3 regions of the Pseudomonas sp. MOIL14HWK12:I2 genome follow, and region 1 is predicted to be linked to each of the others. Evidence: riboswitches for the same ligand, from Rfam matches in the RefSeq annotation. Region 1 holds a riboswitch; each other region holds the start of a gene.
The links. Region 1 has a riboswitch for cobalamin ahead of cobO (cob(I)yrinic acid a,c-diamide adenosyltransferase). Riboswitches for the same ligand answer to the same signal wherever they lie in the genome.
Positions count from the first base shown of each region.

Region 2: linked by a shared signal. The riboswitch ahead of PSK12I2_RS0113335 (ABC transporter substrate-binding protein) and the one ahead of cobO (cob(I)yrinic acid a,c-diamide adenosyltransferase) in region 1 are both predicted to bind cobalamin.
Region 3: linked by a shared signal. The riboswitch ahead of cobW (cobalamin biosynthesis protein CobW) and the one ahead of cobO (cob(I)yrinic acid a,c-diamide adenosyltransferase) in region 1 are both predicted to bind cobalamin.

Region 1 is NZ_AZOA01000003.1:175,241-179,510, reverse strand. It holds gene PSK12I2_RS0100890 (metallophosphoesterase) at 1-550, opposite strand, end outside; gene PSK12I2_RS0100885 (YggL family protein) at 620-988, opposite strand; gene PSK12I2_RS0100880 (four-helix bundle copper-binding protein) at 1,154-1,483, opposite strand; cobalamin riboswitch at 1,581-1,777, shown strand; gene cobO (cob(I)yrinic acid a,c-diamide adenosyltransferase) at 1,873-2,499, shown strand; gene PSK12I2_RS0100870 (cobyrinate a,c-diamide synthase) at 2,493-3,791, shown strand; gene bluB (5,6-dimethylbenzimidazole synthase) at 3,788-4,270, shown strand, end outside.
Region 2 is NZ_AZOA01000014.1:57,182-61,451, forward strand. It holds gene PSK12I2_RS0113330 (iron ABC transporter permease) at 1-862, opposite strand, end outside; gene PSK12I2_RS0113335 (ABC transporter substrate-binding protein) at 859-1,875, opposite strand; cobalamin riboswitch at 1,906-2,196, opposite strand; gene cobJ (precorrin-3B C(17)-methyltransferase) at 2,203-3,873, opposite strand; gene PSK12I2_RS0113345 (precorrin-2 C(20)-methyltransferase) at 3,861-4,270, opposite strand, start outside.
Region 3 is NZ_KI783313.1:412,849-417,118, forward strand. It holds gene cobN (cobaltochelatase subunit CobN) at 1-853, opposite strand, end outside; gene cobW (cobalamin biosynthesis protein CobW) at 860-1,912, opposite strand; cobalamin riboswitch at 2,015-2,341, opposite strand; cobalamin riboswitch at 2,400-2,606, shown strand; gene PSK12I2_RS0118240 (CbtB domain-containing protein) at 2,692-2,877, shown strand; gene PSK12I2_RS0118245 (CbtA family protein) at 2,890-3,567, shown strand; gene PSK12I2_RS0118250 (cobalamin biosynthesis protein) at 3,567-3,941, shown strand; gene PSK12I2_RS0118255 (ScpA family protein) at 3,932-4,270, opposite strand, start outside.

The DNA of each region.
Region 1 (4,270 bases):
GGCCGGCATCGGCCCAGGTGGCCAGGGCGTGATCGGCATTGTGCTGCAGATTGCTCAGGTCGCTGAGTTCGAGGGCGCCGAAGGGCTGGTGGGCGATGACGATGCGCAACTTGCCCGGGCCTGCGCGGCGCAGGCGTTCGGCGACGCGCTCAATCTGCTCGGTGCTCACCGCGCCATCCTTGTGGCGTCGCGGGGCGGTGGTGTTGAGTCCGACCAGCAGGAGCTCGTCGTTCTCGAAACTGGGCTCGAGGTCCTGGCCGAAATGGCGGCGATAGTTGCCATAGGGCGTCAGGAAACGAGCGAAGACATTGTACAGCGGCAGGTCGTGATTGCCCGGGATCACCAGGGTGCGGGGAATGCCGTAGCTTTCCAGGCGTTCGACGAAGGTCTTGGCGGCGGCGAATTGCTCGCGCCGGGCGCGCTGGGTGATGTCCCCGGAAAGGATGAGGACATCGGCGCCGTGTTCGCGGACATGGGCTTCCAGGGCCGCGACCACGGCGGGTTGCTCGGTGCCGAAGTGGGTATCGGAGATTTGCAGGAGGGTCGTCATGAGGACCTGGTTTCCAACGGATTCCCCTTTACGACCGCAACGGACGCCAAGCTATCCGGCGAAGGCTAGTTAGACTTCGCCGTCGTGGTGCCAGGCGTCATGCAGATCGGAGGCGTTGGCTTCGCCGACTTCGGCGCGGGCCTTGAGCCAGTCCAGCAGCGCGGTACGGTCTTCCGCGGTGGGCGAGGTGTAGCGCTTGTTGGCCATGATGGTGCCTTCGACCCAGGCGTTGTCGAAGCCGCCGATGTAGTCCAGCTTGCGCTCTTCGACGTAGTCGATGAAGTCGCCCAGGAAGGTGTCCAGATCGTCTTCGCTGAGTTCGTTCTTGAAGCTCACCTTGATTTCAAAGGCCAGTTCCTGGAATTCGCCCAGGTACTGCTTCTTGCGCAGGCGACGCTTCATGCGGCTCAAACGGGGATCTTGGTTGGTATCGGTCATGGCGAAGGCCTGGATATCGATGAAAGGGCGGGCATTATCCCTGGCGTCGCCGGGTAATGCCAATGCCGAACGCCCGAGCGGCGGCTTCCTGTGCGGGATTCGGCTGCGACCAGAGCGCGCAGCACGGCAGCCGGCGCTCAGCGGATACGGTTATCGGCAGCCGCCTCAGGCGGCCATGGCCGCGCAGGCGTCGGCGCAGGCTGCGCAGGCCCGGGCGCAGGCCTGGCAATGCTCAGCCTTGTGCTTGCCGCATTCGGCGGCGCAGGCACGGCAGGTGGCCAGGCACAGGGCGCAGGCTTCGGCGATGCGGTCGCTGCCGCGCTGCATGAAGGTGGCGGCCAGGCGGCAGGCGTCGGCGCAATCGCGATCCAGACGGACGCAGTCACGCATCATGTCCAGATTGGCTTCGCCCAGGCAGGCGCTGGCGCAGGTTTCGCAGGCGGCGGCGCAATCGAGGCAGGCCTTGATGCAGGCGGCGAGGGTGGCATCGTTCATCCGGTAGCTCCTGGCGGTGGGTGTCTAGGGTGGACCCGTCCGCGCGACGCCGAGTTCGGGCGGCGCCATCGATTGACGCTCTCCCGGCTAGTCCGTACCCTGCGCCCTTGCACGTGGTGCCCCGCCTGGAGCGGGGTGAAACAGGGAAGCCGGTCGAGCCGGCGCTGCCCCCGCAACGGTAGTTGAGCAGTAGCTGCGCGATGCCCACTGGCCCTGGCCGGGAAGGGGCGCAGCGGATGCCCTTAGGGCATCGGCTCACCAGCCCGGAGACCGGCCACGCTTGCGTTCATCTCGGCGATGCGGAGGGCGTCGCGCGGCGTCGCCACCTGCCTTGCGCGGGCGGCGTCTCTGCCCGTTTCTCCGCCGCGCCCGCACCCGGAGAACCATCCATGACCGACACCCCCGATTCGACCAGCCCCGAGCGCGACGAGCGCCACCGCGCGCGCATGGTGCGCAAGAAGGCGGTGATCGACGCCCGCATCGCCGAAGCCCAGGACGAACGCGGCCTGCTGCTGGTGCATACCGGCATCGGCAAGGGCAAGAGCAGCTCCGCCTTCGGCATGGCGGCGCGCGCCCTCGGCCACGGCATGAAGGTGGGCGTGGTGCAGTTCATCAAGGGCCGCCGCGATACCGGCGAGCAACTCTTCTTCAAGCGGTTCCCGGACGAGGTGCGCTACCACGTCATGGGTGAGGGCTTCACCTGGGACACCCAGGACCGGGCCCGCGACCTGCAGTCGGCGGCCGCGGCCTGGGCGGTGGCGGTGGAGCTCTTGCGCGATCCGGCCATCGGCCTGGTGCTGCTGGACGAACTCAACATCGCCTTCAAGCATGGCTACCTGGAGGTCGACCAGGTGCTGGCCGACCTGGCCGGGCGTCCGGCTCATCAGCACGTGGTGGTGACCGGCCGCGGTGCGCCACAGGCATTGGTCGAGGCCGCCGACACCGTGACCGACATGAGTCTGGTCAAGCACGCCTTCCAGGCCGGCGTCCGCGCCCAGCAGGGCATCGAATGGTAGGCGAGACGCGGCATTGCCCGGCGCTGCTGATCGCCGCCCCGGCCTCGGGTCAGGGCAAGACCAGCGTCACCGCGGCCCTGGCCCGGCTGCACGCCCGCCAGGGGCGGCGGGTACGGGTGTTCAAGTGCGGCCCGGACTTTCTCGATCCGATGATTCTGGCCCGCGCCAGCGGCGCGCCGGTTTACCAGCTCGATCTGTGGATGATCGGCGAGGCCGAGAGCCGGCGCCTGCTGTGGGAAGCGGCGGGGGAGGCGGATCTCATCCTCATCGAAGGCGTCATGGGGCTGTTTGACGGCCAGCCCTCCGCGGCCGACCTCGCCGAGCGCTTTGGCGTACCGGTGCTGGGCGTGATCGACGCCGCCGGACTGGCGCAGACCTTTGGCGCCCTGGCCTATGGCCTCGCCCATTACCGGCCGAGTCTGCCCTTCGCCGGGGTGCTGGCCAATCGCAGCGGCAGTCCGCGGCAGACCCAGCTGATCCGCGGCAGCCTGCCGGCGGGCATGACCTTCTTTGGTAGCCTGCCGCGCGATGCCGGCATCGAATTGCCGAGTCGTCACCTGGGGCTGATCCAGGCCGACGAGGTCACCGACCTGGATCGCCGTCTGGACATGGCGGCCGATGCCCTGGGCGCCAGTTCCGACATCGAATTGCCGCCGCCCGTGGCCTTCGCCGCGCCGGAGCCGACCGCGGTCGAGCCACTGCTAGCCGGAGTGCGGATTGGCGTGGCCCGGGATGCGGCGCTAGCCTTCATCTACCAGGCCAACCTGGATCTCTTGCGCGCCCTGGGCGCCGAGCTGCAGTTCTTTTCCGTGCTGGCCGACACGACGCTGCCGGCGGTGGACAGCCTTTATCTGCCGGGCGGCTATCCCGAGCTGCACCTGCAGACGCTGTCCAACAACCTGGGCATGCGCGCGGCCATCCGCGCCCACCACGCAGCGGGCAAGCCGATCCTCGCCGAGTGCGGCGGCATGCTCTATCTGCTCGACGAACTGACCGACAAGGCCGGCGAATCCGCCAGCCTGCTCGGGCTGCTGCCGGGCAGCGCGCGGATGCAGGCGCGACTCACCGCCCTGGCCCTGCAGTCGGTGGATTTCGAACAGGGCACCCTGCGCGGCCACACCTATCACCACTCCGCCCTGGAGTCACCCGAGACGCCCTGGGCGCGCGGGCTGTGCCCCAACGGCAAGGCGGTGGCCGAGGCGGTCTACCGAGACGGTCGCCTCACCGCCAGCTATATTCACTTCTACATGCCGTCGGCACCCGCCGCGGCCGCCGCGATGCTCAAGCCGTGACCACGACCCCCTATACCCCCGCCGACCAAGCCGCCGTCTACCGAGCCATCGCCGAGCGCCGCGACATGCGCCATTTCTGCGGTGGCGAGGTGCCTCCCGAACAACTGGCCCGTCTGCTGGGCGCTGCGCACCAGGCGCCCAGCGTCGGACTGATGCAGCCCTGGCGCTTCCTGCGCATCAGCGATCCAGCCCTGCGCCAGCGCCTGCACGAATTGGTGGAAGAAGAGCGCTGCGCCACCGCCGAGGCCCTTGGCGAGCGCAGCGACGACTTCATGAAGCTCAAGGTGCAGGGCATCCTCGACTGCGCCGAGGTGCTGGTGGCGGCGCTCATGGACGGCCGCGAAGCCCACGTCTTCGGCCGCCGTACCCTGCCGGAGATGGACCTGGCCTCGCTGTCCTGCGCCATCCAGAATCTCTGGCTGGCCGCCCGCTGCGAAGGCCTGGGCATGGGCTGGGTGTCGCTGTTCGAACCGGAAGCC
Region 2 (4,270 bases), on a different contig from region 1:
GCCCCGGACCGACCAGGAAACGCGCCACATGGGGGATCACCAGGCCGACGAAGCCCACCGCGCCCACCAGGCTGACCAGGCAGGCGGTGATCAGGCCGGTGACGGCCAGCAGCAGCAGGCGCAGCGGTCCCACCGCCACCCCGAGGCTGGCGGCGGCGTCTTCGCCAAAGGCGAAGGCATCCAGCGCCCGGGCGCAGGCCAGGCACACCAGCAGCCCGGCGAGCACCACCCCGGCGGCCAGCCAGACATCCGGCCAGCGCACCCCGGCCAGGCTGCCGAGCAGCCAGAACATCACGCTGCGCGCCTGCTCGGCATTGGCCGCGGTGGCGACGATATAGGCGGTCAGGGCATTGAACAGCTGGGAAGCCGCCACCCCGGCGAGGATGATGCGGGTACTGCCGCCGCTGCCGAGAAAGGGCAGCACCACGGCGAAGGCCAGCACCGCGCCGAGAAAGGCACCCAGGGACACGCCAAGCACCCCGCCACCGACGCCCAGCAGCATCACCAGCACCGCGCCGGTGGAGGCGCCGGCCGACAGCCCCAGCACATAGGGCTCGGCCAGGGCGTTGCGCAGCAGCGCCTGAAGGATGGCGCCGGAGACCGCCAGGCCCGCACCGCAGCAGGCGGCCACCAGGGCGCGACTGAGGCGGTATTCCCAGACGATGCCCTGGACGATGCGCTCCACCGGATAGGGCCCCAGGCCGAGGCCGTTGGCGATGGCCTGCAGACTGGTCAGGGGCGCGATGGGCATCTCGCCGAAGGACGCCGCCAGCACCACGCTCGCCGCCAGCGCCAGCACCGCGGCCAGGCCCAGCAGCCAGCGCCAGGGCCGGGCGCCTTCGGCCGCCAGGGGCAGACTCATGGTTGCGGCTTGGCCAGGTCGGCGGCCAGGGCCTCGACGCTGTCCACCACCCGCAGCGAGGGATTGAGGGTCGGGGCATCCACCACCAGCAGGTGATTCTCGCGTACCGCGCGCAATTCGCGGGTCAAGGGATCGCTGCGCAGGAAGGCCAGCTTCTTGTCCACGTCATCGGCCGGGTAGAGACGCCGGTCCATGCGCGCCACGACGATATAGTCAGGGTCCAGGCTGGCGATGCGCTCCCAGCTCACCGCCGGCCATTCCTCGGCGCTGTCGACCACGTTGCGCAGCCCCAGGGCCCGGGCGATCCAGGCCGGCGCACCGAGGTTGCCGGCGACCCAGGGATCCCCTTCCAGCCGCGGACTGGAAAACCAGAACAGCACCGAGCGGCCCTGCACCCCGGCGGCTTTGGCCTGCTCGCCCGCGACGGCGATACGGCGGTCCATGTCGGCGACCAGACGCTCGCCGGCCGGCTGCACATCGAGGATGGCCGCCAGCTCGCGGGCTTCGCGGGTCACCAGCTGCATGTCGAAGGGCGCGCTGCGGCTGCCATCGCTGTTGGAATCGGCGGTCACCGCCTTGCCCTCGCAATCGCTGGGCGCCACATAGGCGGCGATGCCCAGCTTGGCGAAGCGCGGGAAGTCCGCCACCTCGCCACCGGGGCCGACGTGATAGGTGTACTGGGCCGCCACCAGGTCCGGCCGGGTGCCGACCACGGCCTCGAAGCTGGGGGCGTTGTCGGCCAGCCGCGGAATGCCCTTGCCCGCCGCCTGCAGGTCCGCGGGCAAGCCGCCGAACCAGACGCCGGTGCCCACCAGCCGCGCGCCCACGCCCAGGCGCAAGAGCAACTCGGTGCTGGCCTGACCGAGGCTGACCAGCCGCTGGGGCGCGCGCTCGAAGACCAGTTCACGACCGCAGTTGTGCACGGTCAGCGGATAGGCGGTGGCCGCCTGGGTGGTGAGAGAGGCAACGGACAACAGGCCGGCGGCGATCAGCGGCAGAAGACGGCGAAACATGGACTCTCCTTGGGATGACGCGTCCCTTGTGGATGTTGGGTAGTCCCTGGCAAGGTCTGGCTCGCCTCCTGGGTTCCGTACGAAAATTGCCTGCGCTCGGTGATGCTTCGTTGGAAAACGCTTCGGAATGCTCATTTACGTTTCGTAAACTCCGCTTCCTCAGCCTTTTCCGCCTCGCCTGACCGTCGCTCGGCGACTTTTCGTACGGAACCTCGAAGACTCACAGTGGCGCGACCGCGCCGGAGTTGCACCGGCTTCTCGCCAGGGAACAGGAAGGTCGCCGAGGGTGAGCCAGCGGCGACCAGGATTCAAGCACTAAATGTTACTTTATAACAATTCCGGATCGTACCAGCGCGGCGTATAGACCCACTCGCCGCCATCGGCCCGCGGGAAACGCCGGGTATGGCTGGAGCCGAGGATCACCAGGGTGCGTGAATCCACCATGTCGCTGCGCAGCGCGCCGAGGCTGGTGTATTCGAGACCACCACCGGGACGGCCGACGTCGCGGCCGAGGATCACCGGGGTGTTCGCCGGACGGCAGCTGCGCAGGACGTCCAGCGCCCGCTCCAGCTGATGCGGCCGGGCCTTGGAGATGGGGTTGTAGAAGGCCATGGCCAGGTCGGCCGCGGCGGCCTGGCGCAGGCGCTGCTCGATCACCGCCCAGGGCTTGAGGTTGTCGGACAGGGAGATCAGGCAGAAGTCGTGGCCCAGGGGCGCGCCGGCCAGGGCGGCGCTGGCCATGGCCGCGGTGATGCCCGGGAGGATCTCCAGCTCCACCGCCGCCCAGCGCGGATCGTCGGCGCCTTCCAGCACCTCCAGCACCGCGGCGGCCATGGCGAAGACGCCTGGATCGCCGGACGACACCATGACCACCTGGCGCCCGCTGGCGGCCAGTTCAAAGGCGTGGCGGGCGCGCTGCAATTCTTCGCGGTTGTCGCTGGCATGGGCCAGCTGATCCGGGCGCAAGGGACCGGCCATCTGCACGTAGGTGGCGTAGCCGAGCACGTCCTGAGCCTGGTCCAGGGCGCGGCGCACCACGGGTGCCATGAGCTCCGCCGCGCCGGGGCCGAGGCCCACCACGCTGAGGCGCCCACGGCGCTGGCCCAGGTCCTCGGCGTCCAGCGGCCGGTCATGCAGGTGCAGGGCGAGGCCCTGGGTCTGGGCCCGCGCCACCGACGCCCGGGCGAAGTCCGGGGTGCGGGCGTCGACGAATCTCAGGGGTACGGCCAGCGTCTGGCTCAGCTCGGCGAGACCGGGCGCGGCCATGTCTTCCGCCCGCGCCAGCAGCAGCGCCACGGCGCCCGGCGCATAGCCGGCGCTGGCGAGCAGCGCGGTGACGGCGGCGGCCGTGGCATCGGCGCGTACCGCCACCAGCACGGCGCGGGGATGGATCAGCAGGGTGTGGTCGTCAGCGCTGGCCAGTGGCGAGACCAGGATGCGCTGCCGCGCCGCGGGATCGCGGGCCAGGGGCACCGCGTCCAGCCAGGGCGCCTCGCCCTCGATGCGTACCGGGGCGCCGGCCAGCAGATCGGCCACCCGGTGCTTGGCCACGTCGACATCGGCCAGGGCATAGCCGGCCGGCGGATCGAGCAGGCAGGTGCCGAATCTCAGTTCGCCACTGGTGGTGATGGCCGGGGCCACGTTCAGCAGCGTACCGAGCTGACGGGCCAGGCGATTGGCGCCGGCCAGGCCGCCCAGCAGCGGCACCACGGCGCTGCCGTCTTCGGCCACGGCCAGCACCGGCGGCTCGGCGGTCTTGTCGTCCAGCAAGGACGCCAGGCTGCGGATGACGATGCCGGCGGCGCAGAGCACCAGCAGCGGGCGCTGCTGCCGATAGAGGTCACGCAGGTGATCGCCGAAGGCGCTGTAGCTGACGTCGCCCTCGACCCGCCCGGCCAGGCCATGCACCAGGCTGCCCGGCAGGCCGGCCTGCAAGCGGCGGGCGGTGGCCAGGGCGCCGGGACCGAGGATGACGATGGCCGGGCTCAACCCTTCCATTTCACCCCCGGCACCACCACCAGCGAGAAATACGGCGAGGCCATGGGGTCGACGGCGTCCAGCGCGACGATGCGCTGATTGTCCATGGTGGCGCGCTCGATGTAGCGGGCGCGCTCGTCCAGACCCAGCTCACGCAGCACTTGGCGCACCTTCTCGAAGTTGCGACCGAGCTTCATCACCACGGCGGCGTCGGCGCTGGCCAGGCGCGCCTTGAGTTCTTCCGCGGAGAGCACCCCGGAGAGCACCGTCAGGGTCTGGTTGCGATAGACCAGCGGCAGGCCGAGCATGGCCACGCCGCCGAGCATGGAGCAGACCCCCGGCACCACCTGGGCCTCGTAGCGCTCGGCCAGGCGATCGTGCAGGTACATGTAGGAGCCGTAGAAGAAGGGATCGCCCT
Region 3 (4,270 bases), on a different contig from region 1:
CCGGCACCGGGCGACGGAACGGCGTCAGATTCGGCCGCTCCGGACTGGACTGGGCGAAGCCGGTGGTATTGAGGATCAGGGCGGCGCTGGTCTCGTCCAGCAGCCGCTCCACCTCCTCCAGACAGGCCGGCTCCTTGAGACTGGCCACGGCGATAGGCAACGGATTCAGCCCTTCGGCGGCCAGCTGCTGGCAGAAGACGTCGACGAAGGCGGTGTTGGCCGACTGCAGATGGGTGCGATAGAACAGCAGCGCCGCGGTCGGCCAATCCGGTCGCCAGTGCTGGCGCCAGCCGTCCAGACCCAGGCCTTCCGGCTGATAGACCGCCACCCGCGGCAATTCCCGTGGCGGCTGGTAGGTGTAAGGGGCACCCAGGCATTCGGCCGCCAGGCAGTGCAGGAAATCCCGGGCATTGCCCAGCCCTCCCTGGCGCAGATAGCGCCACAGCCGTTCGGCCAGGTCCGGCGCCACCGTACCCAGGGCCATCAGCTCAGGATCGGGCCGATCGCAGCCGGGTACCGCGATCAGGGTCAGCCCCCGCGCGGCCAACTCGGCCAGCCGTTCCATGCCATAACGCCAGTAACCCTGGCCGCCGTGCAGGGAGATGAACACCACCCGAGCCTGGCTCAGCACCTCCTCGACATAGAGGTCCACCGAGGCGTGGTTCTGCAACTGCATGGGATTGGCCAGGCGCAGACTCGGATAGTCCTCGTCCAGGCTACGGGTCGCCTCCGCCAGCAGAGCCAGGTGCGAATCGCCACTGCAGAGCACGACGATCTCACCGGGCGTCTGCGCCAGGTGGGCGATGCCGTCGTCGGGGACGAAGCCGCCCGGCTGGGTACGCAGCAGATGCATCTGGCGTCAGGCGACCGCGGCGCGCAACTGGGCGGTGATGGCCGCCTGGTCCAACTCCTGGCCGATCAGCACCAGCTGGGTGCTGCGAGTCTCATCGGTCTTCCAGGGGCGGTCGAAGTGCTTGTCGAAGCGGGTGCCGACCCCCTGGACCAGCAGTCGCAGCGGCTTGCCGGCGATGGCCGCGAAGCCCTTCACCCGCAGCACACCATGGGTCTTGACCACCTCGGCCAGGGCCGCCAGCAGGGTCGCCTCGGCCACCTCGGGCAGCTGGACGCCGAAGGAGTCGAATTCGTCGTGATCGTGGTCTTCATGACCTTCGAGGTCATGGTGGGTGGGACGGCTGTCGATATGGGCCTCGGATTCGGCCTGCAGCCCCAGCAGAACCGACAGCGGCAGCACGCCGCGACTGGCTTCCACCACCTTGACCGCCGGCGGCAACTCCTCGGTGACCTCGGCACGTACCCGCGCCAGGGCCTCGGCATCCAGGCCATCGGCCTTGTTGAGGATCACAAGATCGGCGCTGGCGAGCTGGTCTTCGAACAACTCGTGGAGCGGCGATTCATGGTCGAGGTTGGGGTCCTGGCGGCGCTGGACGTCCACCTGCTCGGGATGGGCGGCGAAGGTGCCGGCCGCCACCGCGGGGCTGTCGACCACGGTGATCACCGCATCCACCGTGCAGGCGTTGCGGATCTCCGGCCACTGGAAGGCCTGCACCAGGGGCTTGGGCAGGGCCAGGCCACTGGTCTCGATGAGGATATGGTCGATGTCGCCGCGGCGGGCCACCAACTCCTTCATCACCGGGAAGAATTCTTCCTGCACGGTGCAGCACAGGCAGCCGTTGGCCAGTTCGAAGACGCGGCCCTGGGCCTCTTCCTCGGTACAGCCGATGCTGCACTGGCGCAGGATTTCACCGTCGATGCCCAGCTCGCCGAATTCGTTGACGATCACCGCGATGCGGCGGCCTTCGGCGTGGTCGAGCATGTGTCGCAGCAGGGTGGTCTTGCCGGAACCGAGGAAGCCGGTGACGATGGTGACGGGGGTCTTGGCCAGGGTTTTCATGGGCTGCCATTAGAGAGAAAGCGAAAGAAGACGGGCAGGCATGCCAGGCGCTCGCGCCGCGGCGAGGCCCCAATGGCAGCCCGGATCACCCCGCCCGGTTGCGTGTTCGAAACGTGGCGAGGCAGGTCTCCTGGCTCGCGGCGCCCGGCTCCGGCCTTCCCGCGTGAGCAGTGGCCTTAGAGCGTGTTCATAATTTCGCGAGCTAGAGTCAAACAAGGCGAAGATGCTTGAGGAAGCGGAGTTTACGAATGGTAAATGAGCATTCCGAAAGCAGCTTCAACGCAGTTTGGCCGACGCGCAGCAAATTATGAACAGGCTCTAGTGGAGAGGCTAAAAACGCCGCTTACAGTTGCGGGGGCAGCCGCGGTTTCGCACCGCGTTCCCTTTCAAGCTCTTGCCGACAAGAGCACCTCGGAACGCGACAGGCTACGAGCGCCCCGCCGGGGTGTCAATCGGCCAGACTTGACCGGCGGACGAGGCGCGTGGTCTGCTCGCTGCTGCTTCAGGTGTCGCGACTCCGCCATGGGTCGCGGTGAAACGGGAAGCCGGTCCGAGTCCGGCACTGCCCCCGCAACGGTAGACGAGCGCAGGATCACAGAGCCACCCGGCCGGCAAGTCTGGGGAAGGCGATCCTGGTAGTTGCAGCCTGCAACCCTCGTGAGTCCGGAGACCGGCCTGCTGCTTTCAAGCAACCCGCGGTGGGCGGTCGTGCTGGACGGCGGCCGCCTGCGGCTCGCTGCCTCGGCGCGTCCCTGCCGCTTGGAATCCGAGGCCCTGCCATGACCGCTACCCGCTCGACCACCGCCCTGCCCCAGACCAGTACCCGCACCCAGCGCCTGACCGCCACCCTGCTCGCCTGCCTGCTCGGCCTGGGCCTGGTGCTTCTGGCCGGTTTCTCCCATGTCGAGGCGCTGCACAACGGCGCCCACGATACCCGCCATAGCGAAGGCTTCCCCTGCCACTAAAAGGAGTTCGCCATGTTCCAGCGTATTGCCTTCAGTGCCGGCGTGGCCGGCCTCCTTGCGGCCCTGTTGCTGAGTGCCCTGCAAAGCCTGTGGCTGACCCCGCTCATCCTCCAGGCGGAAACCTACGAGGTCCAGACCGAGGCGCCCGCCATGGCCGGACAGCATCATCATGGTGAAGAAGCAGCCTGGACGCCGGCGGATGGCTGGCCGCGAACCCTGTCGACCTTTGGCGGTAACCTGGTGGTGGCGGTAGGCTTCGGCCTGATCCTGGCGGGCCTGTTCAATCTAAGAGGCCCGACCCGCCTGCACCAGGGCCTGCTGTGGGGCCTGGCCGGCTATGCCACCTTTTGCCTGGCGCCCAGCCTCGGCCTGCCGCCGGAGCTACCCGGCACGGCCGCGGCGGATCTCACCCTGCGTCAAGCCTGGTGGCTGGGCACTGCCGGTGCCACTGCCGCGGCGCTCGCGCTCCTGGCGTTCACTCGCCATCCCGGCTTCAAGATCGCCGCCCTCGAGCTGCTGCTCATTCCCCATCTGCTGGGTGCGCCCCAACCCGTCGCCCAGGCGAGCCTGGCACCGGAGGCCTTGCAACGGCACTTCCAGATCGCCGTGCTGGCCAGCAACCTGCCGTTCTGGCTGCTCCTGGGACTCGCCTGCAGCTGGCTGTTCCATCGCCAGGCGCCTCAGGCCTGATGGCGCTGGTCCTGGGCCTGGGTTGCCGCCGGGGCTGTTCGGTGGAGGAGCTGACCGCGCTGGCCCTGGCAGTGCTGCAGGAGGCCGGCTGCGACCCCAACGCCCTGACGGCGCTGGCGACGGTGGACCGCCGTGTGGAGGAAAACGCACTGCAACACCTGGCCCAGCGCTGGCAACTGCCCTTGCAGGGCTTCTCCGCCGAACGTCTGGCGCAACAGGAGGGCATCGCCGCGCCGAGTGCGGTCGCCTTGCAACACACCGGCAGTCCCAGCGTGGCTGAAGCCGCGGCCCTGGCTGCGGCCGGTGAAGGCGCCCGGTTGCGGGTCGGCAAGCGCAAGAGCGCGGCCGCGACGGCAGCGCTGGCTTACGCCTGAGCGACCCCTTCCGCATCAGTGTCTCTGACCCGGGCGCGGACATGGATGGGGCTGAAGGGCTCGTTCTGCACCAGCTCCACCAGGGACTCCTTGACCAGCTCGAGGATGGCCATGAAGGTCACCACCACCCCGAGCCGGCCTTCATCCAGGGTGAACAGCGCCACGAAGGGTACGAAGGCGCCATCCTTGAGGCGCTCCAGCACCTGACTCATGCGCTCGCGGGTGGACAGCACCTCGCGGGTCACCTGGTGACTCTCGAACAGGTCGGCGCGGCGCAGGACCTCGCCCATGGCCAGCAGCAACTCGCCCAGCTCCACCTCGGGTAGGAG